DNA from 2 places in the Caballeronia sp. RCC_10 genome. Region 2 is predicted to be linked to the other one. Evidence: riboswitches for the same ligand, from Rfam matches in the RefSeq annotation. Region 2 holds a riboswitch; the other holds the start of a gene.

Region 1 (17,995 bases), on a different contig from region 2:
CGAGCACGAGCGGCACGCCGATCTTCAACAGCGAGCGCAACGCGGTGCCCGTCGATAGCCCCGACACGCGGAAGATGGTGAACTCGGACGCCGCCGCCATCTGCGCGAACACGTAGATAGCGGAAATGAGCGCCGCGACAGGAATGATTTCGTAGAAGCGCGACGGCGTCTGCAACGCGACGCGCAGCACCGCGAGCGTGAACTTGTAGTTGCCGTGTCCGACCGTGTTCAACTCATTGATCAGGTCGAAAAAGAAGAACAGGCCCGAGAACGCAAACAGGATGAAGATGAACGCGAGATAAATCTGGCGCGCGAAGTAACGTTCGTAGATGCGCATTGCTTACGCTCCCTTCGAGCGCGTGAACATCGCGCGTGTGAAGAGCGGCCGGTTGCGCACCCGCAGCCAGAAGATGAACGCGACGACCGCGCTCACCAGAATATGCAGCCCCGCGATGCCCACGCCGAACGAGAGCTTCCCTTGCTCGATCCACGACTGCACCACGTTCAGCAGATTCGAGTACGTCAGATAGATCAGCACGGCCATCACGAGATTGATGGTCCGGCTTCGGCGAGGGTTCTGATAAGACAGCGGAATGGCAAGCAGCATCAGATTGACGGCGATGAGCGGCAAGCCCAGCCGCCACGCGAACTCAGCGAGGTTCTGTTGGGTCGGATCGGCGAGCAGATCGGGCGTGGAGATGCCCGTCGTCGATGGCGTGTTGACCACTTGATGATTCATGATCTTCACGCCGTAACGCGCGAATTCCATGATCCGGAAGTTGGGCTGGCCGGGCTCGCCATCGTAACGGCGGCCGTTTTCCAGCACGATGAAGCGGTCGCCGTCCGCGCGCGTTTCGGTGTGGCCGTTCTTCGAGACGATCACGTTGACCTTGCCGCCTTCGGTGCTCGTCACGAACACGTTTTCGACATGCCCCTGATCCGGCGACATCTTCTCGATGAAGAACACGCGATGGCTCGACGGCGATTCGCGGAACTGCCCCGGCGCGAGCAACGAGACTTCATCGCGCTGCTGAAAGCGCGCCTTGATGAGCTTGCTTTGCTGGTTCGACCACGGCCAGCCGACGAACGCGAAGAAGATGATGAGGATGATGATCGGCGTGGAAAACGTGGCGATCGGCTTGATGAGCTGCGTCTGGCTGACGCCCGAGGCGAGCCATACGACCATCTCCGAATCGCGATACCACCGCGTGAGCACGAAGAGGATCGAGACGAAGAGCGTCACGATCAGCATGACGGCGAGATAGCCGATGACCGTGAGCCCGATCAGCACGACGACGTCGCGCGGGTCGACCTGGCCTGACGCCGCGAAGCCGACAATGCGGATCATCATCGTCGTGAGCATGATCGTGAGCAGCACCATGAACACGGCGCCGGCCGTGTACGCGAGTTCGCGCTGCAGGGAGCGTTCGAAGATCATTGAATTTTGCTTGAGGCCGGCGGCGGCAGCGTGGCTATTCGTTCTACAGACGCGAGGGTCGACGCTTCGTTCCCTTGCGCCGTGAGCCTGTGACCGCCGCGGTGAAAATAGCGGATAATTGCGGCTTTCATCCTTCAGCCCAGATTTTACCGAGGATAAGCGCGATGGACTTTAGCATAAAAGCCTGTGATTGGAGCAAAGGCGAGGCAAATGGTTTCCTGACGGGGAAAGCCGATGTGGTCGTGCTCGGCGTGTTCGAAGCACAGACACTTACAGGCGCCGCCCGCGTCATGGATGTCGCGACGAAAGGGCTGATTTCGCGCGTCGTCAAGGCGGGCGACATGAGCGGCCGCGCCGGCACGACGCTGATGATCCCCGAAGTGACGGGCATCGGCGCGGCGCGTGTGCTGCTCGTCGGCCTCGGCAAGCAGGACGCCTTCAATCAGAAAGCGTATGGCGAAGCCGTGCGCGCGGCATGGCGCGTGATTCTCGGCACGAAGATCGGGCAAGTCACCTTCACGCTCGCTCAACTGCCGATTCTCGAACGCACCGGCGACTGGGGCGTGCGCGCGGCCATCCTCGCGCTGCGCGAACTGACCTACAAGTTCTCGCAGATGAAGAGCAAGCCGGAAAACGGCGAGCGCTCGCTCAGAAAGATCGTCTTCAGCATCGATACCGCCGAAGAGAAAGCGGCGCGTGTCGCGGCCAAGCAAGGCGTCGCGATCGCGAACGGCATGGACCTCACGCGCGATCTCGGCAATCTGCCGCCCAACGTCTGCACGCCGACCTATCTCGGCCAGACCGCCAAGCAGCTTGGCCGCGACTGGAAGCTCAAGGTCGAAGTGCTCGGGCAGAAGCAGATCGAGGCGCTGAACATGGGTTCGTTCCTGTCGGTCGCGAAGGGATCGGTGCAGCCGCCGCAGTTCATCGTCATGCATTACCAGGGCGCGGGCGAGCCGGTGAAGGCGCGCGGCAAGAATGCGTCGAACGCCTCCAATGCGCCGATCGTGCTCGTCGGCAAGGGCATCACGTTCGATTCCGGCGGCATCTCCATCAAGCCCGGCGAGGCGATGGACGAGATGAAGTACGACATGTGCGGCGCCGGCTCGGTGTTCGGCACGATGCGCGCCGTCGCGGAAATGGGCCTGAAGCTGAACGTGATCGGCGTCGTGCCGACCTGCGAGAACATGCCCGCGGGCAACGCATTGAAGCCCGGCGACATCGTCACGGCCATGAACGGCACGACCATCGAAGTGCTCAACACCGACGCCGAAGGCCGCCTCATTCTTTGCGACGCGCTCACTTACGCCGAACGTTTCAAGCCGGCCGCCGTCGTCGATATCGCGACGTTGACGGGCGCGTGCATCATCGCGCTGGGTCATCACAACACGGGCCTCTTCTCGAAGGACGACGCGCTTGCGGGCGAACTGCTCGACGCATCGCGCGAGGCGGTCGATCCGGCGTGGCGTCTGCCGCTCGACGACGAGTATCAGGAGCAGCTCAAGTCGAACTTCGCGGATGTCGCGAACATCGGCGGGCGTCCGGCGGGCAGCGTGACGGCGGCGTGCTTCCTGTCGCGTTTCGCGCAGAACTATCCGTGGGCGCACCTCGATATCGCCGGGACCGCGTGGAAGAGCGGCGCGGCGAAGGGCGCGACGGGCCGGCCGGTGCCGCTGCTGTCGCAATTCCTGATCGATCGCGCGGGGCAGTGAGCGAAACCGTGACGCGCATCGACTTCCATACGAATGTCGGCGATCCGCTCGCCTATGCGTGCCGCCTCGCGCGCAAGGCGTATGCGAGCGGGCGGGCGCTCGTCGTGCTTGCCGAGCCGCAGCGTCTTGCCGCGTTCGACGAGCAGTTGTGGACGTTCGCGCCGCTCGAGTTCGTGCCGCACTGCATGGCCAAAAGCCCGCTCGCGCAGGAAACCCCGGTGGTGCTGGCATCGGATCTCAACGACGTGCCGCATCACCAGGTGCTCGTCAATCTCGGCGCGCCGGTGCCCGCGCAGTTCGCGCGTTTCGAGCGGCTGATCGAGATCGTCGGCAACGAGGGCGACGATCTCGCTGCCGGGCGCGAGCGCTTTCGCTTCTATCGCGATCGCGGCTACGCCATCGAAACGCACAAGCAAGGCGGCTGAGCGAACAGTGCGTGGCGGTGCGCGTGCGTTAGCATCGGCGCACGGAGACCTCTGACGACCCATACAAGACCATGACCGACACCACGAACACGTCCGATTCCTTCGATCCATCCATTCCCGTTCTCACCGATGTCGTCGTGCCCGGCAAGCCGGAATTCGCGCGAGCGGCGACGGCTGACGAAGCGACGGTCGCCTACGAGGCGGAACTCGTCGCGCAACGCTTGCAGGGGCGTGTCACGCAGTTTCTGAACGGCGATGCGCGCGCGCTGATCGAAGCGCGTTGTCAGGATGTGCTGCGCGCACATTCGGCGAGGCTCGTGCAGGACATCACGCGCGAAGTGGCTGTTGCGCTGGAAGCGCATATGCGCGAATGGGTGAGCGTCGCGGTGGAAGAGGAGTTGCGGCGGCAGCGGGAGGCTTGAGCGGGATCGGGTTCAAAAGACAAAGGGGCGCATGTGCGCCCCTTTGTCATTGCGTGCTACGGATTGCGACGTCGATCAGCCCGTCACCGCCCCGCGATTCGCCGGCAACGCCAGCGTGGCGTACTTCGCCAGCACGCCACGCGTATAACGCGGGGCCGGCTTCTTCCACGCTGCACGCCGACGCGCGATCTCCGCGTCATCCACGTTCAGTTGCAGCAGCAGCTTGTGGGCATCGATGGTGATCGAATCGCCCTCTTGCACGAGGCCGATGGTCCCGCCCGCGAACGCTTCCGGCGCGACGTGGCCGACCACCATGCCCCACGTGCCGCCCGAGAAGCGCCCATCGGTGATGAGACCGACCGATTCGCCCAGCCCCTTGCCAATAATCGCCGATGTCGGCGCGAGCATCTCCGGCATGCCGGGGCCGCCTTGCGGGCCGAGATAGCGCAGCACGACGACATCGCCGGCCTTGATCTTGTCCGCGAGAATGGCCTCCATCGCGGTCTGCTCGTCGTCGAACACGCGCGCCGGGCCGGTGATGACCGGGTTCTTCAAGCCGGTGATCTTCGCGACCGCGCCGTCTTCCGCGAGATTGCCGCGCAAAATCGCGAGGTGGCCCTGCTTGTAGAGCGCCTGCTCGATCGGAAAGATGACCTTCTGATCCACGCGCGGCTTGCCCGGCACGTCCTTCAGTTCCTCCGCGAGCGTGCGGCCGGTGATCGTGATGCAATCGCCGTGCAAAAGGCCTGCATCGAGCAAGATTCTCAGCACTTGCGGGATGCCTCCCGCCTTGTGCAGATCGGTGGCGACGTACTGGCCCGACGGCTTCAGGTCGCAGATGACCGGCACTTTCTTGCGCATGCGCTCGAAGTCGTCGATGGTCCACTCGACTTCCGCCGCGTGCGCGATCGCCAGATAATGCAGCACCGCGTTGGTCGAACCGCCCGTCGCCATGATCAGCGCGACCGCGTTCTCGATCGACTCCTTCGTGATGATGTCGCGCGGCTTCAGGTCCTTCTTGACCGCTTCGACCAGCACGCGCGCCGATTCAGCCGCCGAGTCGACTTTCTCGTCGTCGGGGTTCGCCATCGTCGACGAATACATCAGCGACATGCCGAGCGCCTCGAACGACGAGCTCATCGTGTTGGCGGTGTACATGCCGCCGCACGATCCTGTCGACGGACACGCGTTCTTCTCGACGCCCTTGAAGTCCTCTTCCGACATGCGGCCAGCCGTGAATTCACCGACGGCCTCGAACGACGACACGATCGTCAGGTCCTTGCCCTTCCAGTTGCCTGGACGAATGGTGCCGCCATACACGTAGATGCCCGGCACGTTCATGCGCGCAAGGCCGATCATCCCGCCGGGCATGTTCTTGTCGCAGCCGCCGATCACGACCACGCCGTCCATCCACTGGCCCTGCACGGCAGTCTCGATACAGTCCGCGATCACCTCGCGCGACACGAGCGAGTACTTCATGCCTTCGGTGCCCATCGACATGCCGTCGGAGATGGTCGGTGTGCCAAAAATCTGCGGGTTCGCGTCGGACTGCCTGATGGCGGCGATAGCGGCGTCGGCGAGGCGCTGCAAGCCCGCGTTGCACGGCGTGATGGTGGAATGCCCGTTGGCGATGCCGATCATCGGCTTGTCGAAGTCTTCCTCCTTGTAGCCGAGGGCGTAGTACATCGAACGGTTGGGCGAGCGCGCGACGCCCTGGGTGATGTTTTTCGAGCGGCGATTGAACGGCATGATGGGGGCTCCGTGAGAATTTTTGGTCTAGTGGCCCAAGAATGAAGCGTCGGCTTGTGCCTGTCCAATATATTATTCAGGGCTTATTAGGTCGCGAAACATATCAATGGAAGAGCGGAACCCGCCCATCGAGATGCGCTTGCTGCGCTACTTCGTGACGGTCGCCGAAGAAATGCATTTCGGCCGCGCCGCCGCGCGCCTCGCCATGACGCAGCCGCCCCTCTCGCAAGCCATTCGAGCGCTGGAGGACGCGCTCGGCGTGGCGCTGTTCGCGCGGACGAAGCGCACGGTCGAACTGACGGCGGTCGGCAAGGACTTGCTGCCCGAAGTGCGCCGGCTGCTCGCTTCCGCCGACGCGCTGCGTCCGCTCGCGCAATCGCTCGCACGCGGCGAGGCGGGCGTGCTGTCGCTCGCGTTCGTGTCGACAGCTGATTACGGTTTGCTGCCCGCGCTGCTGCGCGATTTCGGCGCGCGCTATGCCGGCGTGCGGCTGCAACTGACGGAAGCAACGAGCGACGTGCAGATCGAAGAACTCGTCGCGGGCCGCATCGATGCGGGCCTCGTCATTCCGCCGCTGCCGCCCCGGCACGCGATGTCGCTGTCGTATCTGCCGATCGCACGCGAACCGCTCGTCGTCGCGATGTCGGCGGAAGCGGCCGCGCAGTTGCAGCAAGGCGCGGCGGAATGGGCCGACACGCCCGTCGATCTGCGCGATCTGGCTGCCGCACCGCTCGTCGTGTTTCCGAGGCGTCTCGCGCCGGGCTTGTATGACATCATCATGGGTTGCTACGCCGCGGCGGGGCTGACGCCGCGCATCGGGCAGGAGGCGATTCAGATGCAGACCATCGTGAGCCTCGTGTCGGCGGGCATGGGCGTCGCGCTCGTGCCGCAGTCGCTGCGGCATCTGCGACGCACGGGCGTGGTGTATCGTCCGTTGCGGCCGGTGGCGGATGCGCCCGTTGTCGAAACGGGGCTCGTGTGGCGCGCGGCGGAGGTGAGCCCGGTGCTTGCCGGGTTCATCGAGATCGTGCGCGCGCGGGCCGCAGCCGTCTCTGCTTTATGATTCGTGCCTGACTTCCCGCTTTGCTTTGACTTTCTTACGATGCTTATACATCCCAATTTCGATCCCGTAGCCATTCATCTCGGACCGCTTGCCGTGCGCTGGTACGGGCTCATGTATCTGGTGGCGTTCATTTCGGCCATCGTCATTGGCCGGCTGCGGCTGAAGCTGCCGTTCGTCGCCAACCAGGGCTGGACCGCGAAGGACATCGACGACATGCTGTTCTACGGCGTGCTCGGCACCATTCTCGGCGGGCGCCTCGGCTACGTGGTGTTCTATAAGGCGAGCTACTACCTGTCGCATCCGCTCGATATCTTCAAGGTATGGGAAGGCGGGATGTCGTTTCACGGCGGCTTTCTCGGCGTGACGCTCGCGATGGTGCTCTTCGCGCATCAGCGCAAGCGCACGTGGCTGCAGGTGACGGATTTCGTCGCGCCGATGGTGCCGCTCGGTCTGGCAGCGGGGCGGCTCGGCAACTTCATCAACGGTGAGCTGTGGGGCCGCGTGACGGACCCGGCTGCGCCGTGGGCCATGCTCTTCCAGCATTCGTCGAACGATGACGCCGTCTGGCTCGCCAAGAATCCGCAACTGGATGCGCCATGGCATCTGAGCGAAGTCTTCCAGCGGTATCAGATGCTGCCGCGCCATCCGTCGCAGTTGTACGAGATCGCGCTCGAAGGCATCGTGCTGTTCATCCTGATCTGGACGTTCTCGCGCAAGCCGCGTCCGATGGGTGCAGTCTCGGCGCTGTTCCTGATCGGCTACGGGCTCGCGCGCTTCACGGTGGAATTCGCACGCGAACCCGACGATTACCTCGGCCTGCTCGCGCTCAATCTTTCGATGGGCCAATGGCTTTCGCTGCCGATGGTCATCGCGGGCATCGTCCTGATGGTGTGGGCGTACAAGCGGCATCGGCGCGTGCCGGCCAACGCCGCCTGAACCAACGGCGTTTAACGCCCCATCTGCACGGAGCCGGATACGTCGACGGTGACCATCGTCGTGCCGGCTTCGAGCGCCATCGGCGCGGCCATCTTTGCATCGGCGTTCATGCCGCGCGCCTGCATCATCATCACCGGACGCGGCGCCACGCCGCTCTGGCCGACGTTCACTTCCCGGATCGTGAAGCTGCTATAGCCGAACGCCTGCGCTGCGGCCTGTGCCTGCTTGCGGAACGAATCGATGGCCTGCGTCGAGAGCTTCTGCGCAGCGGCGCGCTGGGCTTCCGGCGACAGCGAGAACGTGACGTTGCCGACCTGCATCGACGAACTCATCTTGCCCGCGAGCTTCGAGGCCGCCGCGAAGTCATGCGATTCGAGCACGACTTCCGTGCGTCCGCGCCACGCGGATATCTTGCCGTCGCGATCCGTCGACGGATACACGCTGAACGCGCCGCTCTTCGCGGTGACGCCTTCGACGCCCTTCGCTTCGCGCAAGGCGGCCTCGGCACGCTGATTCAGCGTGGTCGTCAGCGATGAAGGATCGGCGGCTTCCTGCTCGTAGAAGAGCATAATGGTGACGACATCCTGCGGCACTTGCGTGCTGGCCTGAGCCGACAGCGAGAGCACGCCCGAAGGCTGCGGATTGGCGATGACCGTCTGCGCAGCGGCAGTGGCCGAGAAGGTGAGCGCGGCGCTCGACATCGCGAGAGCGAGTGCGGCGGCGATTTTCTTGTTCATCATCGAAGGACTCCGGCCTGTAACGTCGCGCGTTTCGCGACGGCTCTTAGGCGGTCCATTCGCGCCCTTAGTTCCGGTCTCCGGCGAGCCGTTCGGTAATAAAGCGCCACTGCGCTTCGGTGACGGGCGTGATGGACAACCGGTTGCCGCGCGCCAGCACTTGCATGTCCGAAAGCGCATCGTGCGCGCGCAATTCGGCAAGCGCAATGAGCGGCGTTTTCCTGACGAAGCTCACGTCGACGAGCAGCCAGCGCGGCGTTTCCTGCGTGGACTTGGGATCGAAGTAGGGGCTCTTGGAATCGAACTGCGTGGGATCGGGATAGGCCGTCGAAGCAACCTTCGCGATGCCCGCGATACCCGGCTCCGGACAGCTCGAATGATAGAAGAGCACGCCGTCGCCAATTTGCATCTGGTCGCGCATGAAGTTGCGCGCCTGATAGTTGCGCACGCCGGTCCACGGCAGGGTTTTCTTCGGCGCGTGCGCGAGATGATCGATGCTCGCTTCGTCCGGTTCGGACTTCATCAGCCAGTAGCGCATGAGGAGAGCGGGAAGAATCGGCGATGCAAATGAAAACGGCATCGGATAAACCGATGCCGTTTGGATAAGGTCCCCGCCTCAGCCGCTAGGCCGGCATCCTGAACCTGGGTTCAAGATTGGTCGCGGTAAGCAACACTTCGGGTACATCAGACTAGTGACGCGCGCGCCCGTGTTACAAGGTTCCGCAACCGTGCCAATGTGACATTGGTTCAAGGAATATATGACCTTGGCGCACCAGGCAGGGAAACCTCACTCTACACCAATCATTTGCCTTGTGCAGCCCCTGCGCCGTGATCGCGCAGTATCTTTTTTTGATTGACACCGCGAGGCTGATTAGATCAGCGCATCATGCAAACGGCTTGCACTCACTGCACTTCATATTGTGCGATGACCGCGCCGAGCTGCTGGTTCATCGAGTGCACCGTGCGGCGGATTTCTTCGGCCGGGAAGGCTTCGCCGTGACGCACGCTTTCCTGCAGCCGAAGCAATTCGGACGCCAGCGACAGCGCGGCCATCACCGCGATGCGATCCGTGCCGCGCACGCTGCTTGCATTGCGGATCTTGTTCATTTCGGCGTCGACGCGGGCGACTGCTTCGCGCAACGCGGCTTCCGTTTGCGGCGAGCACGCAAGGCGATACGGCTGCCCGAGAATGGATACTTCGATTTGCGTGGTCGTCATGCCTTCTCTCCGTGATGATGTTCGCCGTGCATCTCTTCAGCATGCGCATGTTCGGGCTGCGCGTCGCGCGATGCCTGCGATTCGGCGTTGAGAAGGTCGAGCTGATTGTCGCTTTCGGCGTGATGCGTTTTGCCACGCGGCAGCTTCTCGAGGATTGCGTTGAGGCGCACCTGTGCGTCGTCGATCTTCGCGGAGAGCGAGTCGCGCTCGGCTTGCAATGCGTCGCGCTCGCTTCGCACCTGCACGAGCTCGGCCTGAACGCCCGCGTAATCGGCGCGCAATTGTTCGATTTGCGCTTCGAGCGCGAGACGCGCCTGATGGTGGCGCTCGCTGATCTGGATCAGCCGGCCGATGTTTCCTGACAGTGATTCGAGTTCGTTGAGCATGTGCTGCGTCCTCTAAAGACCTGGCATTTTAGCGCGGTTCAAAGCAGCTTCCGATAATTGTCTCGTTTCGAGACGTAACAACCCCGGAACATGCGCGCATCGCGATGCATTTGTGTGTGGAAAGAGCGAGCGTGCGTGTTGATTGCAGGGTGCCGGGCACGGCGCGCGTTCTTGACGGCCCCGATGCCCGCTCCTACACTTGCCGCACTTTTGGTGCTCGCGTCCGCTTCTCTCGCGGATGCAGTCAAACGGGAAACAGGGAGCGAAGTCCACGGCACATGACCGGGACGCGCCAACCTGTGCTGCCCCCGCAACGGTAAGCGACCGCAACGCAAGTTGCAAGTCGTCCCTCGCGCGTTTCTCGCATCGCATCGCACGGTCACTCGCCATGCGGCACGCCCTGCAAGAAACATGTCGACGCCACTGCGCGCCATGCGCGGGAAGGCGGGACGAAGCGTCGCCAGCCCGGATACCGGCCAATCGTCCAGCGCGTCCATGTCATCGGCATAGCGGCGCGCGCGTCGCGCACAGACCTCGCGGGGAGCGGGGCACGCGCCAGCCCCGAACTGGATTCTCAAGCATGGTTTCATCTCCGTCCGGCATGAAGCGTCGCGCCGTTTGCGTGGCATCGTGCGCGGCGTTCAGCGCGCTACTCGTGCAATCTGCTCATGCCGATACCGCCGCGCAAACGCTCGCGCCCGTCGTCGTCACGGCGACGCGCACCGCGCAACCGCTCGCCGATTCGCTCCCGCAAACGTCGCTCTTCGACGAGCAGGACATCGCCGACACCAACGCTCGCGACGTGCTCGGCCTGATCGCGCTCGCGCCCGGCGTACAGGTCACACGAAACGGCGGGCCGGGCGCGAACTCGGGCGTGTACATACGCGGCGCGGCGTCGTCGCAATCGCTCGTGCTGATCGATGGCGTGCGTGTCGAATCGGTATCGCTCGGCGCGGCGCAGCTGTCGCAAATGATGCTCGATCAGACCGGCCGCGTGGAAGTGGTGAACGGCAATGTATCGGCGTTGTATGGATCGAATGCGATCGGCGGCGTCGTGCAAATTTTCACGAAAGAGGGCGATGCCCACCCGCCGCGCTTTCACTTCGAAGCCGAGTACGGCAGCTATCACACGCAGCGTCAATCGGCGGGCGTCGACGGCGCGCTGGATGCCGAGGGCCGCACCACCTTCAGCCTGAACGTGTCCCGCGAAAAGACCGACGGCTTCTCGTCGATCGATCCGGCGCTCGCGCCCGGTGCGAATCCGAACGCGAACGGTTATTTGAACGAAAGCGTCGCCGCGACGCTGCGCCACAAGTTCACCGACAAGTGGGATGCGGGCGTGCGCTTCCTGCAATCGAACGGCGTCGACAGCTTCGACGATGCATACGGCACCCCTGCCGACATCAACAAGACGCACGACCGCGTGCGTTCGGCTTCGGTGTTCGCGAACGGCAGGCTCACCGATCGCTGGACCACGCACTTCACCATCGCGCAGGGGCAGGACCGCGCGAACATCGAGCAGAACGGCGTGTACACGAGCCGATTCAACTCGGAGAATCATCAGTACCTCTGGCAAAACGACTTCAGGCTCACCGATGCCCACAAGCTGCTGTTCGGCTATGAGCATCTCGATCAGTCGCTCGATTCGGATCAACTGAGCGCGCCCGACCGTCACGTCAATTCGGTGTTCGCGGGCTACGTGGGGCGCTTCGGTCGGAGCGAAGTGCAGGCGAACGTGCGGCACGACCAGTACTCCGACTTCGGCGGCGCGAACAGCTACTATCTCGGCTACGCGTACAAGTTCGACGCTCACTGGCGGGCGAGCGCGAGCTATGCGGCGTCGTTCCGCGCACCGAGCTTCGACGACCTCTACTATCCGTTCAGCGGCAATGCGTCGATTCAGCCGGAGCGCAGCCATTCGGTCGAGGCCGCGTTGCAATATGCATCGGACGCAGTGGGCGTGCTGCGGGTGACGGCGTTTCAGACGCGCTATTCGAATCTAATCGACTACGTATCGGACGGCAGCGGCTTCTATATCGCGCAGAACGTGGGACGCGCGAAGGTGCAGGGCGTCGAGGGATCGTGGGCGGGGCACGTGGGCGCTACCGATATCCGCGCGGGCGTCACGTTCCAGAATCCCGTCGACGAGACGAATCACGAAGAACTGACGAGGCGTGCGCGGCGCTTTGCATCGCTGTCGGCGCATCGTTCGATCGGACGCTGGCGCGTGGGCGGCGAGTGGATCGTGAGCGGCGCGCGCAGCGATTACGATTCAACGCTCGCGGGCTATGGCGTCGTGAACCTGTCCGCGCGCTATGACATCACGAAGTCGTGGTACGTGAGCGCGCGCATCGACAATCTGTTCGACCGGGACTATGAACTCGCTTATTCGTACAACACGCCGCGGCGCGGTGCGTACATCACGCTCGGATGGAATCCGTCGTGAGCGTGGCGTCGTCGCTGGTGAACGATGAACGCTAGCCGCGCCGTCTTGATCTGGCTCGCGCTCGGCGCGATGGCGCTCGCCGCGCTCGCGGCATCGCTTGCGCTCGGCAGCGTCAATCTGCCGATGTCGCGTGCGATCGCCGCGCTGCTGCATGCCCGTTCGGCCACGCCCGATATCGCCGATGACATCGTGCTCACCTTGCGTTTGCCGCGCGCCTTGGCGGGGTTTGCGTCGGGTGCGCTGCTCGCGCTCGCCGGCGCGCTGCTGCAAGTGCTGCTGCGCAATCCGCTCGCGGAGCCGTACGTGCTCGGCGTATCCGGCGGCGCGGCGGCGTTCGCGCTGGCCGCGATGCTAGCGTCGATGCCGTGGTGGGGCGTCGATCTCGCCGCGTGCATCGGCGCGTTCGTGTCGATCGTGCTGGTGCTCGGCCTTGCTCGCAGGCACGTGTGGCATGGGGAGCAGGAGGCATCGCCGAGGCTTTTGCTGACGGGCGTCGTGATCGCGGCGGGATGGGGCGCGCTTATCACGCTGATACTCAGCATCGCGCCGGAGAACCGGCTGCGCGGCATGCTCTTCTGGCTCACCGGCGACCTCAACGGCGCAGCGACTCCCTGGCCCGCGATGATTGCGCTGGGCGTGGCGCTTGCCGTGATCGCGCCCGTCGCGCCGCAGCTGAACGTGCTCTTGCGCGGCGATGCCGCCGCGCGGGCGCTCGGCGTGCCGGTCGAACGGTTGCGCCTGCGCGTCTATCTCGTCGCGTCGCTGGCGGCGGCGGCTGCGGTGACGACGGCGGGGACCATCGGCTTCGTCGGGCTGGTCGTGCCGCATCTGCTGCGGCTCGCCTTCGGCAACGATCAGCGCATGCTCGTGCCGGCCGCGCCGCTCGCGGGCGGGCTCGCCGTGATGAGCGCCGATCTCGCCGCGCGCACGATCATCGCGCCGGGGCAGTTGCCGGTCGGCGTCGTGACGGCGCTCGTCGGCGTGCCGATGTTCCTGTGGATGCTGTTGCGCCGCCCGCGATGAACACACTTCATATCGACACGCTCACGCTGCGCGCCGGCGACCGCACCTTGGTCGATGGCCTGAGCGCGACCATCGCGGCGGGCGAAGTGTGGTGCATCGCCGGGCCGAACGGCGCGGGCAAGACGACGCTCATCGGCGTCCTCGCGGGCCTCGCGAAACCGGCGGCGGGCGTCGTATCGCTCGATGGCCGCGCGCTCGCGCAATGGCGCGCGGCGGACCTTGCCCGCCGGCGCGCGCTGATGCCGCAGAGCACGCACGACGCCTTCAGCGCGACCGTGCTCGACACCGTGCTGCTCAACCGCTTCCCTTATCTCACCGGCTGGGGCTGGGAAAGCGACGACGACCGCGCCGCCGCGCACGCCGCGCTCGATGCGCTGGGCCTTGCCGCGTTCGCAACCCGCGACGTGCTGACGCTCTCGGGCGGCGAACGGCAACGCGTGGCGCTTGCCGCCGTGCTGTGCCAGAACGCGCCGCTGCTCTTGCTCGACGAACCGCTCGCGCATCTCGACCTGCATCATCAGATCGACTGCCTGAATGCGCTCGTGAAAGCGGCACGCGATGAACGCCGCGCGGTCGTGCTCTCGTGTCACGACCTGAACCTCGCTCGCCGCTTTGCCACGCATGCGTTATTGCTCGACGGCCAAGGCGGCGCGCAGGGCGGCCTCGTCGCCGATGTGCTCACGGCCGAGCGTGCGAGCGCCGCGTTCGGTTATCCGCTCGCGCTCATCCGCGATGGCGAGCATGAAGCGCTCGTGCCTCGCTTCCCCTCATGACCAAGGAATCGCCCATGTCCATTCCGATGCCTCGCGCGCTCGATCGCGCCATCGAACCCGAACTGCGCCGCATCATCGACATGAAGACGAAGCCGCCGGGCAGCCTCGGGCGGCTTGAACCGCTCGCGCTGCAAATGGGCCTGATACAGCGCACGACGAAGCCGCGCATCGACCGTCCCGCGATGATCGTGTTCGCGGGCGATCACGGCATCGCCGCTGAAGGCGTGAGTCCGTATCCGCAGGAAGTGACGGCGCAGATGGTCGCGAATTTTCTGAGCGGAGGCGCGGCGATCAACGCGTTGTCGCGTTCCGTCGGCATGGCGCTCGAAATCGTCGATGCGGGCGTCGCGACGCCGATACCCATCGATCACGGTTACGAGCGTTTGTCGCTCGGCCTCGGCACGCGCAACTTCGCGCATGAAGCGGCGATGTCGCGCGACACGGCGCTCGAAGCCATCGCGCGGGGCGCGGCGCGCGTGCGGCATCACGCGTCGCTCGGCACGAACGTGATCGGCTTCGGCGAGATGGGGATCGCGAATACATCGGCGGCGGCGTGCCTGATGAGCCGCCTGTGCGCATTGCCGATCGACGAATGTGTCGGACGCGGCACCGGCCTCGACGATCGCGGGCTCGCGCACAAGCGCGACGTGCTGGCCCGCGCGCTCGCGACGCATGCGTCGGGCGGCGATGCGATCGATACGCTCGCCACGTTCGGCGGCTTCGAGATCGCGATGATGACGGGCGCGTACCTCGCCGCAGCCGAGGCGCGCATGACGGTGCTCGTCGATGGCTTCATCGCGAGTTCGGCGTTGCTGGTCGCATCGAAGATCGCGCCGGACGTGCTCGATTACTGCGTGTTCGCGCATGCGTCGAACGAAGCGGGGCATCGGCGCATGCTGGCGCACTTCGACGCCGCGCCGCTGCTGCAACTCGACTTGCGTCTTGGCGAAGGCACGGGCGCGGCGCTCGCGTTGCCGCTTTTGCGCGCGGCCGTCGCGTTCGTCGACGAGATGGCGAGCTTCGATTCGGCGGGCGTATCGAACAAGCAAGACGCGCAGCCATGAGCCGTCCGCTCGACGAGCTGCGTTACTTCTTCACCGCGCTCGGCTACTTCACGCGCGTGCCGGTGCCGCGCTGGGTCGGCTTCGAGCGCGAGTATCTGAACGCGGCGGCGCGCTACTTTCCGCTCGTCGGCGCGATGGTCGGCGGGGTCGCGGCGCTCGTCTACCTCGCGGCGCTATGCGTGTTTCCGGCGGGCGTGGCCGTCTTGCTGTCGATGACCGCGACGCTCGTGCTGACCGGCGCGTTCCACGAAGACGGCCTCGCCGATTGCGCCGATGCCTTCGGCGGCGGCTATACGCGCGACGACGTGCTGCGCATCATGCACGATTCGCGCATCGGCGCATTCGGGGCGATTGCGCTCGTGATCGCGCTGGCGCTCAAGTGGCAGACGCTGGCCGCGTTGCCGCCGATGCGCGCCGCAATGCTGATGATCGCCGCGCACGCCGCGAGCCGCGCGTTCGCGATCAGCTATCTCGTCACGCTCGATTACGTGCGCGCCGAAGGCAAGGCGAAGCCGGTCGCGCAGCGCATGAGCGTCATGTCGCTCGCGCTTGCACTGGCGTTCGGCTTGCCGTGGCTTCTATGGATGGGCTGGCGCTTCGCCTGCGTGACGCTTGTCGTGCTTGCGTCGCTGCGTTTCATCGCGGGGCGCTACTTCGTGCGGCGCATCGGCGGTTATACGGGCGATTGCCTCGGCTGCGCGCAGCAGGTGTTCGAGCTTGCGATCTATCTCACCGGACTGGCATGGATCTCGTACTGATACGTCATCCCGCTGTCGCAATTGATGCGGGCGTGTGCTACGGCCAGACCGATGCGCCGCTTGTTCGCGATGCGCGCGAATCGGCGCGTGACGTGCTCGCGAGGATGCGTGCGCTGCACGTGCCCGATTGCGTCGACGGATGGCATTCGAGTCCTTTGCGCCGCTGTGCATCGCTCGCGGATGCGCTCGGGACTGCTCGCATCGATGCGCGGCTTTCCGAGATGCACTTCGGCGCGTGGGAAGGCTGCGCGTGGGATGACATCGATCGCGCGCTGATCGATGCGTGGGCCGTTGACATCGAGCACGCGCGTCCGCATGGCGGCGAGAGTCTCGCTCAGTTCAGCGCCCGCGTGTTCGCCTGGTTCGACGAGGCATCCGCCGATGCTTCGTCCGCGATGCATGTCGTCGCGCACGCCGGCGTGATGCGGGTGCTGGCGGCGCGTCTGCTTCGGCTCGACTATGCGAGCGTGTTGCAGTGGGCAATCGATTTCGAAGGGATCGTCTGGCTTCGTCGGGCGGGTGAGCGATGGGTCGTCGTGCGGTGGAACGCGTAAGTCGCGCTTATCGCTTCGCCCGCGCCACATCCAGATCGCGACATAACTCGGCCGCTCCGATCGCGATGCGCGGCGTCGGCCGGTTGATGACATCGCCATCGATGCCGAACAGATTGCCGCGCGCGACCGCGGTCATCGATGTCCATCGCTTCCACCGGTCGAGCGCCGGCAGCGCGCGATCCGGCTTCGTTGCGCCGGGCGTCGCGGTCACGATCGCTTCGGGATTGGCCGCGAGCACGGCTTCCGTCGATATCGTCGGCACGCGCGGCGCTTCGGCTGCGAACACGTTCACGCCGCCGCACACGCCGATGACTTCGCTGAACACGTTGTCGCGATTGAGCGTCATCAGCGGATCGTCCCAGACCTGATAGAACACGCGCACCGGCGGCAACGCGGCGTACTTGCCGCGCAGTTGCGCGATATCGCGCGTGAATGCCGTCGATGCCGCGCGCGCACGCTCCTGCGTGCCGAGCAACCCGCCGAATTTGTCGATGCTCGCGGCGATATCCTCGAGACGCTTCGGCTCGCTGTAATAGAGCGGAATGCCGAGCGCCTTCAGGCGATCCATCTGACGCGCGGCGTTGCCGTGCCGCCATACGACGATCAGGTCCGGATGCAGCGCGACGATGCGTTCGAGATCGAGCGCCTTGTTGTCGCCGACACGCGGTATCGCTTGCGCTTCGTTCGGGTAATCGCTGTAACTCACCGTACCGACGATGCGCCCGCCGCCGCCCGCCGCGAACAGCAACTCGGTGAGGTGCGGCGCGAGGCTTACGACCCGCGTCGCCGGGGCGGGCAGCGTGACGGGCGCGCCGGTGTCGTCGGTGACGGTGATCGCGGCGCGGGCGTGCATCGCGATGAACAGGGCGAAGAGCGCGACCAACCTCATGCGCCGATCTCCGCGAGTGCGCGTTCGAGCCGCGCCCAGTCGCCTTCGCTTCCCGGCAAGCCGATGCGCAGGCTCGTCGTCATGCCCGGCCGATCAAAAAGGCGCGTCCACATACCGCGCATCGCCAGCTCATGTTGCAGCGAAGGCGCACGCGGCGTCGGCGTCCACGTGAAGAGCGGCGTGGCCCGCACGTCGAAGCCATGACGTGCGATGAGTGCGGCAAGGCGCGCGCCATCGCGCCGCAGCCGCTCGCGCGTATCCTGCTGCCACGCTTGATCGGCAAACGCGGCCATCGTCGCGTGCCGCGCGGGGCCGCCGACCGTCCACGCGCCGAGCGCATCGCGCAATGCATCGGTGACGGCGGGCGCGGCGAGCACGAAGCCCGCGCGTATGCCCGCCAGC
Region 2 (13,124 bases):
GCGAAGACATCGTTAGCCGCGATACTCAGGCGGGCTTAGGCTTGCTCACAGGCATCGCTGTATTCGGCACGGCGCTCGGCGGCATTTTCTCGCTTGTCTTCGCGGTCGCTTACGGGCGGCTCGGCGCTTTGCACGCGCGTGGCGTAGCGGCATTGCTCGCGATGTTCGGCTTCGTCAGCGTGACCGTCGCGCCGTTTCTCGTGTATCCGCCGAATCCGCCCGCCGTCGGCAATCCCGAGACCATAGGCGCGCGCACTGCGTTGTTCTTCGGCATCGTTGCAATTTCCATTGCGGCGGCGGCTTTTTCCGTGTGGTTGCAAAGGCGCTTGCATGGCACTCAGGGCAACTGGAATGCGACGATCATCGCGGGCGCTGCGTATTTCGCGTTGATGGTGCTTGCGCAATTCATCCTGCCGCGCGTCGACGAAGTGCCCGCTGGTTTCTCCGCATCGTTGCTCTGGAATTTTCGCGTGGCCGCCATCGGCATTCAGGCGATCATCTGGACGGCGCTCGGTCTTGTCTTTGGCGCACTCGCCGCCCGCGAACTGGAACGTCCTGCGCGGCGAACAATGGCGACGGTCTAAGCGATCTTTACGCCCGACACCGATGCTTGCCTGCCGGGCAATTCGTCGAGGAGGGCGAGCTTCGCGGCATCGTCCATCGATCTGAAGGCTTTGATTTCCGCGCGGCTTCTGAAGCATCCCGCGCACAGTTCGTGTGCGGGATCGATCTTGCATACGCCGGTGCAGGGCGAACCAATGGGTTCTTGCGCTTTCGCGCGTTCGATCGTGAAGGCGAGGTCCAGTGTCATCGTCATAGTGATTCGCCGCGAAACAGCGCGGCGGCTGCCGCCGGGTTCGACGGCCAATAAGCGTGCATATACGTTGCCGTGATGCGGCTCTGCCGATAAAGCGCTTCGCCTGCCGCGCCCGTCGTTGCATGCGTCGCGGTGAGTTGCGACTGCATCGGCGTATCGAGTGTCGAGTAGTGAAACGTGTGGCCGGTGAGCATGCCATGTGCAGTGTCGAGACGCTGCATCGCGAGGCGTGCGAGACGCCGCTGCATGGTTGCATTGCCGGGCAGCACGCCAAGCATCGCGTGCCGGTTGCCTTCGATATCCGTCAGCGTGTCGAGCAGATAGAGCATGCCGCCGCATTCCGCGACGACGATGCGATCGCGCGCAACGTGCTCCTTGATCGACGCTCGCGTGCATGCATTCGCTGCGAGCGTGGCCGCATGCAGTTCGGGGTAGCCGCCGGGAAGATAGAGCGCATCGGTATCGGCGGGCAGCGGTTCGTCGGCGAGCGGAGAGAACGTCGTGACGCTCGCGCCCATCGCGATCAACAAGTCGATGTTCGCCGGGTAGATGAAAGAAAACGCGGTATCGCGTGCGATGGCGATCCGCATGCCATCGAGCAGGCGGGGCGGTGCATCGAGCGTCGCATCTTCGAACTCGACGTGCGGCGGCAGGTCGCCAAGCGAGGTTGTTGCGATGGCATCGGCGGCGCGATCGAGGCGTGCATCGAGGCTCGCGATTTCCTGCGCTTGCGTCAGGCCGAGATGACGCTCGGGCAACGCGATATCGTCCGCGTTGGACAGATGCCCGCAGTAGTGCAATCCATCGGGAATGGCTTCGGCAAGCATCTGTGCATGACGCGCCGATGCCACGCGATTGGCGAGCACGCCATAGAACGGCACGTCCGTGCGATAACGCGCCAGCCCGAACGCCACCGCGCCGAACGTTTGTGCCATGCCATGCGCGCCGATCACGGCGAGTACGGGCACGTTGAACGCGGCGGCCAGATCGGCGCTGCTGGGCGTGCCATCGAACAAACCCATCACGCCTTCAATCAGAATGAGATCGGCTTCACGCGCTGCTTCCGCAAGCATCGCGCGGCAGGCATCGAGGCCGACCATCGACAGGTGCAGCGAATAGACGGGCCAGCCGCATGCCCGTTCGAGAATCATCGGATCGAGAAAATCCGGGCCGGTCTTGAAGACGCGCACGCGCCGGCCTTGCCGCGCATGATGGCGCGCAAGCGCGGCCGTCACCGTGGTCTTGCCTTGATGCGAGGCGCTCGCACCGATGAAGAGTGCAGGGCAGCGCGGCATCAGAATTCGACGCCGCGTTGCGCCTTGACGCCTTGCTCGCGATAAGGATGCTTCACGAGCCGCATCTCGGTGACGAGATCGGCGATGTCGACGAGCGCATCGGGCGCGTGACGGCCCGTCACGACGACATGCAGCATCGCGGGCCGCGCCTTCAGGACATCGAGCACTTCATCGAGTGGCAGATACTCGTATTTGAGCACGGTATTGAGTTCATCGAGCACGACCATCTGATACTCGCCGCTCTCGATCATGCGGCGCGCTTCATCCCAGCCTTTGCGCGCGGTCGCCATATCGGCTTCGCGGTTCTGCGTGTTCCACGTATAGCCATCGCCCATCGTGACGAAATCGCAATTCGCCATTGCGGCGAGGAAATCGCGCTCGGACGTATGCAACGCGCCCTTGATGAATTGCACGACGCCGAGCTTCATGCCGTGGCCGAGCACGCGCACCGCCATGCCGAATGCGGCTGTGGTCTTGCCCTTCCCATTGCCGGTATTCACGATCAACAAACCCTTCTCGTGATCGGCGGCGGCCTGCTTCTTTTCGTGGCCTTCCTTGCGACGCTGCGTCATGCGCAGATGCGATTCGGTATCGGTTTTCATGGGACTTTCGTATCTGATGGCGCGTTCTTCATTGCAATGGCGACAGTCACATCGCCGACGATGGTCTTCCCAAGCACGAGGCGTCCGCCGTGGCTTGCCAGTATCGCGCAAGGCTCGCACACGCCATCGACGTTCATGTGCTTGCCGGCATAAGGCGAATAGCTTGCTGGCGCTTCGGCAATCTCTTCCGTTCGGAAGAATTGCAAAGCCAGATCGTGTTGCTCACAAAACGCAAGCAAGCCTGCTTCATTCTCTTTAGCGGCAATGCTGGCGACCAGCGCAATATCCTCGAACAGAAAGGCGGTTGCGCCAAGCGCCGCGCGCACGGCGTGCTCTATGGCGTCCGCGCTTGCGCCTCGCCTGCAACCGATGCCGACGGCAAGATGGCGCCGATTCGCGCTAATGGTCATCATCGAAATGGAAAGGCAGCTTGCGCCGTGCATGCGTCCCTCGCGGATGCGCGGCGTTCGGCGAAGCGCGTCACATGCAATCACGCAATGCGCTTCGTTCCCTGCGCTGGCCGGTATCCGGGCTTGCGACCTCATCGTGCGGCCTTCCCGCTTTCGGCAGTGGCATTCGAGCACGATGCGCGGCATTGCACGATGACGATGCCGCCGGTCGCATACCGTTGCGGGGACAGCACAGGCTGGCGCGTGGTTCGTCTGACGAGCACGGCTTCCTGTTTCCCGTTTAACTGCGCGTTGCGTTGGAACGCGCGAGCACCAGTCGCGGGCCAAAGATACCATAGGCGCTTCTTCGAAGCGCGTGTTTCCTTGACGCTCGTGCCCGCTACGCCTAGACTTTCACGCAGTTTTGGTGCTCGTGCGCGAGCTTCTTTCGCGCACAGTTAAACGGGAAGCAGGGAGCGCCTGGCCATGCATGATCATGGCTTGCGTCAACCTGCGCTGCCCCCGCAACGGTAAGCGACTGGCGGTATCGATTGACGATGCCGCGCATTGCGCCACACGCCACTGCCATCGGCAGGAAGGCGGTGCAATGAAGCCGCAAGCCCGGATACCGGCCAGACTTTCGCAAGGACCCATGCCGCGGGGATGCGGCCCGGTCCATGATCACAGAGCCGTGCGCATTCCCGTTCGACATCGCATTCCATGCCTTGAGCGGCACGGCGCACGCACACACGCCACGGAGCAACGATGCAAACCCGCAAGATTCCCGTCACCGTCGTGACCGGCTTTCTCGGCAGCGGCAAGACCACTTTGATGCGCCACATCATGTCGAATGCGCAGGGCTTGCGCCTGGCGGTCATCGTCAACGAGTTCGGCGAACTCGGCATCGACGGCGAGATTCTGAAGGGCTGCGGTATCGGCTGCGATGACGAAGCGGCCTCTGGGGACCGCAATCTCTATGAGCTTGCGAACGGTTGTTTGTGTTGCACGGTGCAGGAAGAGTTCTATCCCGTGATGGAGCAATTGCTCGAACGGCGCGACCGCATCGACCACGTGCTGATCGAAACCTCCGGTCTCGCATTGCCGAAGCCGCTCGTGCAGGCGTTCAACTGGCCGTCCATCAAGAATGCTTTTACCGTGGATGCCGTGATCACGGTCGTCGATGGCCCCGCTGCTGCGAGCGGCCAGTTCGCGTCCAATCCCGCCGCAGTCGATGCACAGCGCAAGGCCGATCCGAACCTCGACCATGAATCGCCGCTGCATGAACTGTTCGAGGATCAGCTTTCATCGGCCGATCTGGTTATCGTCAACAAGACGGACCTGATGGACGGCAATGCATTCGGCCAAGTGGAAGCACTCATACGCCCCGAGATTCCGCCGCAAGTGAAGATCGTGCCTGCGCAGATGGGACGGCTCGATCTGCATGCGTTGCTCGGCTTGCAAGCGGCATCGGAAGAGACAATTCATTTGCGGCACGATCATCACGGTTCCGTGGATGATGAAGGCCACGCCGATCATCATCACGACGCGTTCGATTCGGTCGTCGTTCAGGCGAGCATCGAGTCGCGCGAGCAGGCCATCGCCGCGTTGCAGAGTCTCGTCGAGCATCACACGATCTATCGTGTGAAGGGCTTTGCCGCTCTTCCCGGCGCTGCGATGCGTCTGGTCGTGCAAGGCGTGGGCCGTCGTTTCGATAGTTACTTCGACCGGCGCTGGTCCGAAGGCGAAGCGGCAAGCCGTTTCGTGCTGATCGGAGAAGACCTCGATCGGCCGGCGCTTCAAGCCGCATTCGATGCCGCGCTCGCCGGCGCGCCCGTCCAGGCCTGACACGATGCACTTACTACGCACGACACCTGGCGGTTTCGTCGACGATGCCGCTGGCGTCATACGCATCGAGCAGACGCGTGCGCCGATCGTCGTGCTCAGTTCGGCGGACACGACGCTCGCACTGCTGGCGAGCGTGTTTCCGCGCCTCGAAGCGGGCTTTCCCGAAGTGCGGCTCGCGAATCAGTCGTTCCTGCGTCAGCCCGCATCGGTGGACTTTTATATCGACGATGTCGTGCGTCACGCGAAGGTCGTCATCGTCGACCATCTCGGCGGCGAATCGTATTGGCCGTATGGGATCGAGCGGCTCGTATCGCTTGCGAAGAGCGAGAAGCAAGTGCTCGCGATGTTCTCCGGCGATCTCACCGAAGACCCCAATCTGATCGCCAAGAGCACGGCCGACGCCGCATTCTGCCGCGTCTTGTCGCGTTATCTGCGCGAAGGCGGCGCGCGCAATGCGGAAGCGTTCCTGCGCGCGATCGCTCATCATGCGCTTGGCTTCGGGCGCGAGCCGCAGCCGCCGAGTCCGTTGCCTGCTGTCGCCATCTATCATCCCGAGCACGATATCGCCGTGATCGACGACTGGCGCGCGCGATGGACCGAGGGCGCGCCCGTCGTCGCGGTGCTGTTTTATCGCGCGCATTTGCAAGCTGGCAATACAGCGGTATTCGATGCGCTCATCGAATCGCTCGAGAGGGAAGGCCTCAATCCGCTGCCGATCGCGATTTCATCGCTAAAAGAATGCGTCAGCCGCGAAGTGGTGGCGCGCTTGTGTGCGGAGCATCATGCGTCGCTCGTGTTGAATACGACGGCATTCGCAGCGGGCGTGATCGGCAAGAGCGAAGCATTCGAAGTGGCCGGCGATGCGCCCGTGCTGCAAGTGGTTTTGAGCGGCGGCAATCGCGAAGACTGGCAGAAGGACAATCACGGCCTCAATTCGCGCGATGTCGCGATGCATATCGCGTTGCCCGAAGTCGATGGCCGCATCATCACGCGTGCAGTGAGTTTCAAGGGGCTTGCGTATCACTGTCCGCATACGCAAGTCGACGTCGTACGCTATCAGCCCGATGCCGAGCGCGTGCGCTTCGTCGCGGAACTGAGCCGGCGTTGGTGCGCGCTTCGGCATAAACCGAACGCGGCCAAACGCATCGCGCTGGTGCTCGCGAACTATCCGGCAAGCGAAGGGCGCATTGGCAACGGCGTGGGTCTCGATACGCCGGCGTCCGCGGTCGGCATTCTGTCGATGCTTGCGCGCGAAGGCTATCGCGTCGGCACTATTCCCGAGAATGGCGATGCGCTCATCGCGGCGTTGACGCAAGGCGTGACGAACGATCCGGTCGTGCGCGATCTGCGTCCCGCGCTGCAAAGCCTTTCGCTCGAGGAATATCGTGCTGCGTATGACGCGGTCCCCGCCGATGCGCGCGCGGCACTGGAAGCGACATGGGGCGCACCCGAGCAAGACCCGACGATAAGACGCGGCCGCTTCATGATCGCGGGCTTTCGTTGCGGGGAAATCTTCGTCGGCATTCAGCCTTCGCGTTCGCGTGAACGTAACGACTACGCGAGCTATCACGATGCCGAACTCGTCCCGCCGCATGCTTATCTGGCGTTCTATTTCTGGCTGCGTTCGCGCTTCAATATCGACGCCATCGTGCACGTGGGAAAGCACGGCAATCTCGAATGGCTGCCGGGCAAGAGCGTGGCGTTGTCGGCGTCGTGCTGGCCCGATCTGATTCTCGGCCCGATGCCGCATCTCTATCCGTTCATCGTCAATGATCCGGGCGAGGGCAGTCAGGCGAAGCGGCGCGCGCAGGCGGTCATCATCGATCATCTGATGCCGCCGCTCACGCGCGCTGAGAACTACGGGCCTTTGCAGGACCTCGAACGGCAAGTCGACGAATACTACGAAGCGTTGATGGTCGATGTGCGCCGTGCAAAACTCTTGCGCAAGTCGATACTGCAGAACATCGTCGAACACAGATTGCATGAAGAGCTGGGGCTGGATGCGCCGCGCGACATCGCGGGCGAAGACGCATTGCTCACGCGCGCCGATGCCTACCTATGCGAACTGAAGGAAGCGCAGATACGCGACGGCCTGCATGTGTTCGGCGTATCGCCGGAAGGCGTGCAGCGCCGCGATACCTTGCTTGCATTAGGGCGCTTTCCAGTTGGCGATGGTCAAGGTGCGAACGCGAGCCTCATCACCGCGCTCGCACGCGATCTGCAACTGGGCGATGCCTTCGATCCGCTCGATTCCGACTGGTCCGCATCATGGACGGGCCCGCGCCCTGAAGCATTGCAAGCGGTGAGCAGTGCGCCGTGGCGTCATCATGGCGACACGCGCGAGCGCCTCGAATGTCTTGCGATGCAACTGCTGCAAGACGATGCTCACGCGCCCGGACCACGTACGAAACTCGTGCTTGAACGCCTGAAAAGCGATGTCCTCTCGCGTCTCGATGCCTGCGGACCGCAAGAGCTGATGCAACTCAGGCGCGGTCTCGAAGGACGCTTCGTGCCGCCGGGACCGAGCGGTTCGCCATCACGCGGCAGGCCCGACGTCCTGCCTACCGGTCGCAATTTCTATTCGGTCGATACGCGCGCCTTGCCGACGCAAGCCGCCTGGTCGCTCGGGCTCAAGTCCGCGAACATGCTCGTCGAGCGGCACGTGCAGGACCACGGCGACTATCCGCGTGCGATCGGCTTGTCAGTATGGGGCACGGCGACGATGCGCACAGGAGGTGACGACATCGCTCAGGCATTCGCGCTCATCGGCGTGCGGCCGAAGTGGGCGGCGGGCAGTCATCGCGTGACGGACTTCGAGATCCTGCCCATCTCCATCTTCAATCGTCCGCGCATCGACGTGACCTTGCGGGTATCGGGCTTCTTTCGCGATGCGTTCGCCAATCTCATGCATCTCTTCGACGCGGCGGTGCAGGCCGTTGCCGCACTCGAAGACGAGCCGGACGACGTGAACCCGATTCGCGCACGGATTCTGCGTGAACGCGATGAACTGATCGGCCGTGGTGTCGATGCAACGGAAGCGCGTCGCCGTGCGGGGTGGCGTGTCTTCAGCACGAAGCCCGGTGCATATGGAGCGGGCTTGCAGGAACTGATCGATGCGCGTCAATGGCACACCGACGCCGATCTCTCGGAGGCTTATCAAAGCACGGGCGGTTATGCGTATTCGCAAGGCGGCGACGGCGTCGAAGCGCGCGCGAGCTTCGGCACGCGTCTCTCATCGCTCGATGTGGTGCTGCAAAACCAGGACAATCGCGAACACGACATTCTCGATTCGAACGACTATCACCAGTTTCAGGGCGGCATGGTGGCGGCAGTGCGTTATCTGTCCGGCCTGCAGCCGCAGGCGTACAACGCCGATCACAGCAACCCGGCGGCGCCGCGCGTTCGTACGCTGAACGAAGAAATTGCGCGCGTGGTGCGTGCGCGCGTTGTCAATCCGAAATGGATCGATGGCGTCAAGCGACACGGCTACAAGGGCGCATCGGAACTGGCCGCAACGGTCGATTATCTATTCGGCTACGACGCCACGGCGCGCGTCGTGTCCGATCATCAATATGCGCTCGTCACCGATGCCTATGTGAACGATGCCGGCACGCGCGACTTCATCGCCCGTCACAACCCGCACGCGTTGCAGTCGATCTGCGAGCGTTTGCTCGAAGCGATGGAGCGCGGCTTGTGGCAAGCGCCGGGCGACTATCGCGAGGCGGTGACGCAGCATCTGCTCGATGTCGAGCAGCAACTCGAGAGCCGACAGATTTGAACGAAACCTCTTCATTTCCAGTGTTTCCTTTCACCGCGCTCGTCGGACAGGCGCCGTTGCAGCAGGCTTTGCTGCTCGCGGCCGTCGATCCGTCGCTTGGCGGCGTGCTCGTCAGCGGGCCGCGCGGCACCGCGAAATCAACGGCGGCGCGCGCGCTCGCGGAGCTTCTGCCCGAAGGGCGGCTCGTGACCTTGCCGCTCGGCGCAAGCGAGGAACAGTTGATCGGCACGCTCGATATCCAGACTGCGTTGCGCGACGGCGGCGTGAAGTTCTCGCCGGGCCTTCTGGCGAAGGCGCATCGCGGCGTGCTGTATGTCGACGAAGTGAACCTGTTGCCGAATCCGCTCGTCGATCAGTTGCTCGATGTGGCGGCGAGCGGCGTGAACATCATCGAACGCGACGGCATTTCGCACCGGCATGATGCACGCTTCGTTCTTATCGGGACGATGAACCCGGAAGAAGGCGAACTGCGTCCGCAATTGCTGGACCGCTTCGGGCTCGCGGTGGAACTGGACAATTGTTTCGATGCGAACGTGCGGCAGAGAATCGTCAAGTCGCGTCTTGCATTCGATACGGACCCCGAAGCATTTCGTGTGATCCATGCGGACAATCAGGCTGCGCTCGGCGAACGTATCGATGCTGCCCGCGCCGCGCTGAACGACTACGATTTCGACGATGCCGTTCATGCGCGCGTCAGCGAGCTTTGTATCGCCGCGCAAGTGGATGGCCTTCGCGCGGACCTCGTGATGCTACGCGCGGCGCGTGCGCTCGCGGCGCTCGAAGGCGCGCATCGCGTCGAGACGAAGCATGTCGAGTGCGTGGCCGAAGCCGTGTTGCGTCATCGGCGCCGTGAGCAGGACGCGCCGTCGCAGAGATCGCCGCATGAAATGCCGCCTCGTCAGGCAAACGGCGCGAGCGCACAGGATGGCGAATGGGGCTATGTGCCGCCCGAACCGGTTGGCGCCGCGAAGATCAAGCAAGTCAGGCCGCTCGCCGAAAAAAAAGCCTGAGCCATCGAAGGCTCGACGCCGATGCGCAAGCGCATCGTCTTCGATGGCAGGATGCGCGTTCGCGGGGCCGCTACGCTGCGCACGATGGCGCGGACAGCGCACGCATCGACTGGATGGCGACGCTGCGGGCGAAGCGCGCCGCGCCTTTTCATGCGGCACATATGCGCTTTCGCCGCACCGATGGCGACGCGAGCGCGCTGCATTGCTTCGTGCTCGATTGTTCCGGCTCGATGCTAGGCGGCGAGCGTCTCGCACGCGCCAAAGGCATGTTGATCGCGCTGTTCGACCGCGCTTATCGCGAGCGCGCTGAAGTCGCGCTGGTGTGCTTCGGCGGTGGACGCGCCGAAGTGCGCCGTCAGCCGGGCGCGGCGCATTGGTTCAACGAGCGATGGATTGCGCCGATCGGCGGCGGAGGCGGTACGCCGCTCACGCTCGGCATGGCGAGCGCGGCAACGGTGCTTGCGCGCGCCGCACGGCGCAGGCCCAATCAGCGCCGCTGGCTATGGCTGCTGACCGATGGCCGCGTGAACGAGCGGCCCGCCGCGCCTTCCTTTGCAGATCGCATCATCGTCGTGAATTTCGAGGATGGACTCGTGCGTGTCGGCGGGGCGGAGGCGTTGGCGGTGTCGTGGCGAGCGCAATGCGTATCGGCGGATGCGCTGCTTTAATACCAGCGCGGCGTATAGACCCAGTTGCCGAACGTGCGTGTTCGCGATGAACCGACGATCACCATCGTGCGCATATCGACGAGGCCGCCGTGCAGCTCGCCCAGCGTAACCGTGCGAATCGTTTCGGCGGGACGCCCCACGTCGCGGCCGAGCACGACGGGCGTCGCTGCGTCGCGATACTGCCGCACGATGCTCATCGCGCGATCGAACTGCGAGGGCCGCGCCTTCGATAGCGGGTTGTAGAACGCCATCACGAGATCGGCTTCGCACGCATGTGTGATGCGTTTCTCGATCACGTCCCAAGGCTTCAGGTTGTCCGATAGCGACAGCACGCAGAAGTCGTGGCCGAGCGGTGCGCCCGCGCGTGCGGCCGTCGCTAGGGACGCGGATACGCCCGGTAAAATGATCAGCTTGACCGCGTTCCATTCAGGATGCGCCGCGCGGCCTTCGTCCAATGCTTCGAGCACGGCGGCGGCCATCGCGAATACGCCCGGATCGCCCGATGAAACGACAACCACGTTGCGTCCGGCGCTCGCGAGTTCGAAAGCATGGCGCGCGCGTTGCAACTCTTCGCGGTTGTCGCTCATATGCACGCACTGATCGGCGCGATACGGTCTCGCCATGCGCAGATACGTTTCATAGCCGAGCACGTCCTGCGCGGCGATGAGCGCGGCCTTCGATGCGGGCGTCATCAGATCCGCTTTGCCGGGGCCCAGACCGATTACGGTCAGCGTGCCGCGGGCGCGGCCAATGGTTTGCACATCGACAGGGCCGTCCGCCACGGTAATGCCGATGTCTCGCGAAGGCATCGCGTCGCTGAAACGCAGCGGCACGTTGAGTGCGCTGGCGGCATCGGCGAGGGCATCGCAAGTCATCGCGTGCGTCGGCGCGACGAGTGCTGCGAGCGCAAGCGGCGACAAGCGGTGTGCTTGCAACGCATCACGCACGCGTTCTGCGACTGGACCGCTTACGTCATGCACCCACGCCACCACGCAGCGCGGGTGAATCACGAGCGCGTCGTTGTGTTCATCGATATGTGGCGTGACGCGCACCGCCAGGCGCGCATCCGCATTGCGCGGAAGATCGGCGTGATCGAGCCAGGGTGCATGACCTTCTATGCGCGTCGTTTCGCCCGCGAGCAAGTCTGATACGAAGCGCTTGCCGCGCTCGATATCGGCCAGCGCATATCCTTCCGGCGGCGCAAGCAGGCATGTGCCGAAGCGCAATTCGCCGCTTGTCGTGATCGCAGGTTTTACGTCGAGCGCAGCAGCGATTTCTTTGGCAAGCACGTTGACGCCGCTCATGCCGCCGAGGAGCGGCACTACCGCGCTACCGTCCTGCGCGATGGCCAGCACGGGCGGTTCGGCTTGCTTGTCGCTCAGGCAGGGCGCAAGTGCACGAATCACGATCCCCGCGGCACATAGCGCGACAATCGGCGTGTCGGCTGCATAGAGCGAACGCAGGTGCGCGCCGAAATTCTCGTAAGCGAGATCAGCGTCCACGCGGCCCGCAAGACCATGCACGAGCGATCCGGCATATTGCGCCTGAATGCGCCGGGCAGTGTGCATCGCGCTCTCACCGAGCACGACGATGGCAAGCGTCGAATGCGTCTTCACGCCTGCCATTTTTTCCCCGGCACGACGAGCAGCGAGAAATAAGGCGACGCCATCGGATCGACTTCATCGAGCGGGACGATGCGTTGATTCGCCATCGTCGCGCGTTCGACATAAAGCGCGCGCTTGTCGAGCCCGAGTTCGATCAGGACGCGGCGCACTTTCTCGAAGTTGCGTCCGAGTTTCATGACGACGGCCGCATCCGACGATTCGAGCTTGCGCCGAAGTTCCTCTTCAGGCAGCACGCCCGAAAGGACGCTGAGACTTTGATTGCGATACACGAGCGGCGCGCCCAGCACCGATACGCCGCCGAGCATCGAGCACACGCCGGGGACCACATGCGCGTCGAAGCGTCCGGCCAGGCGGTCGTGCAGATACATGTACGAGCCGTAGAAAAAGGGATCGCCTTCGCAGATTACCGCGACATCGCGCCCCGCTTCGAGATGATCGGCGATGGCGAGCGCGGATTCATCGTAGAACGCGCTGATGATGGTTTCGTAGCAAAGCGGCGGTTCGAGCGCTTCCGTCGTGACCGGATAGACGAGCGGCAGGCGCGTTTGTGTATCGTCGAGATGCGACTCAATGATGCCGAACGCATTGCCTTTCTTTCCCTTCGCGACGAAATAGGCAACGACCGGCGCGGACTTCAGCAGCCGCAGCGCCTTGACCGTGATGAGTTCGGGATCGCCCGGACCGACGCCTAGGCCATATAGCCGTCCGCTCATCATTCGGTCTCCGAAGCAAGTGCGTTCACTGCGGCGGCGGCCATTGCGCTTCCGCCGCGCCGTCCGAGCAAGGCGACGTAAGGCACGCCGCGGCTGTCGGACGCAAGCAGCGCCTTGGATTCCGCCGCGCCGATGAAACCAACCGGAAAGCCCAGAATGAGCGCGGGTTTCGGTGCGCCGTCATCGATCATGTCGAGCAAATGAAAGAGGGCGGTCGGCGCATTGCCGATCGCGACGATCGCGCCTTCCAGATGCGACCGCCATAGCTCGAGCGCGGCGGCGGATCGCGTGTTGTTCATCGCACGGGCGCGTTCGGGCACGGATGGATCGCCAAGCGTGCAGATCACGCGGTTGTCGGCGGGAAGGCGTGCGCGCGTGATGC

Evidence for each region. A riboswitch is a leader RNA that binds a small molecule or an ion and turns the genes downstream of it on or off. The one in region 2 is predicted to bind cobalamin.
Region 1: it holds a riboswitch for cobalamin, as region 2 does, so the genes downstream of both, AB6804_RS03710 (TonB-dependent receptor plug domain-containing protein) here and AB6804_RS10955 (cobalamin biosynthesis protein) in region 2, are expected to answer to the same signal.

The regions. Positions count from the first base shown of each region.
Region 1 is NZ_JBFUPT010000001.1:774,225-792,219, reverse strand. Features, by position in the region: gene lptG (LPS export ABC transporter permease LptG) at 1-337, opposite strand, end outside; gene lptF (LPS export ABC transporter permease LptF) at 341-1,438, opposite strand; gene AB6804_RS03765 (leucyl aminopeptidase) at 1,603-3,150, shown strand; gene AB6804_RS03760 (DNA polymerase III subunit chi) at 3,159-3,575, shown strand; gene AB6804_RS03755 (DUF2486 family protein) at 3,647-3,997, shown strand; gene ilvD (dihydroxy-acid dehydratase) at 4,073-5,746, opposite strand; gene AB6804_RS03745 (LysR family transcriptional regulator) at 5,853-6,809, shown strand; gene lgt (prolipoprotein diacylglyceryl transferase) at 6,849-7,745, shown strand; gene AB6804_RS03735 (SIMPL domain-containing protein) at 7,757-8,482, opposite strand; gene AB6804_RS03730 (EVE domain-containing protein) at 8,550-9,020, opposite strand; RNA gene ssrS (6S RNA) at 9,087-9,268, opposite strand; gene AB6804_RS03720 (cell division protein ZapA) at 9,386-9,700, opposite strand; gene AB6804_RS03715 (hypothetical protein) at 9,697-10,086, opposite strand; cobalamin riboswitch at 10,281-10,582, shown strand; gene AB6804_RS03710 (TonB-dependent receptor plug domain-containing protein) at 10,667-12,532, shown strand; gene AB6804_RS03705 (FecCD family ABC transporter permease) at 12,557-13,555, shown strand; gene AB6804_RS03700 (ABC transporter ATP-binding protein) at 13,552-14,328, shown strand; gene cobT (nicotinate-nucleotide--dimethylbenzimidazole phosphoribosyltransferase) at 14,343-15,392, shown strand; gene AB6804_RS03690 (adenosylcobinamide-GDP ribazoletransferase) at 15,389-16,150, shown strand; gene cobC (alpha-ribazole phosphatase family protein) at 16,135-16,704, shown strand; gene AB6804_RS03680 (cobalamin-binding protein) at 16,712-17,593, opposite strand; gene cobD (threonine-phosphate decarboxylase CobD) at 17,590-17,995, opposite strand, start outside.
Region 2 is NZ_JBFUPT010000004.1:257,352-270,475, forward strand. Features, by position in the region: gene AB6804_RS10935 (CbtA family protein) at 1-584, shown strand, start outside; gene AB6804_RS10940 (DUF1289 domain-containing protein) at 581-817, opposite strand; gene AB6804_RS10945 (cobyrinate a,c-diamide synthase) at 814-2,112, opposite strand; gene cobO (cob(I)yrinic acid a,c-diamide adenosyltransferase) at 2,112-2,714, opposite strand; gene AB6804_RS10955 (cobalamin biosynthesis protein) at 2,711-3,157, opposite strand; cobalamin riboswitch at 3,215-3,456, opposite strand; cobalamin riboswitch at 3,512-3,755, shown strand; gene cobW (cobalamin biosynthesis protein CobW) at 3,869-4,948, shown strand; gene cobN (cobaltochelatase subunit CobN) at 4,953-8,726, shown strand; gene AB6804_RS10970 (ATP-binding protein) at 8,747-9,736, shown strand; gene AB6804_RS10975 (VWA domain-containing protein) at 9,850-10,404, shown strand; gene cobJ (precorrin-3B C(17)-methyltransferase) at 10,401-12,029, opposite strand; gene AB6804_RS10985 (precorrin-2 C(20)-methyltransferase) at 12,017-12,745, opposite strand; gene AB6804_RS10990 (precorrin-8X methylmutase) at 12,742-13,124, opposite strand, start outside.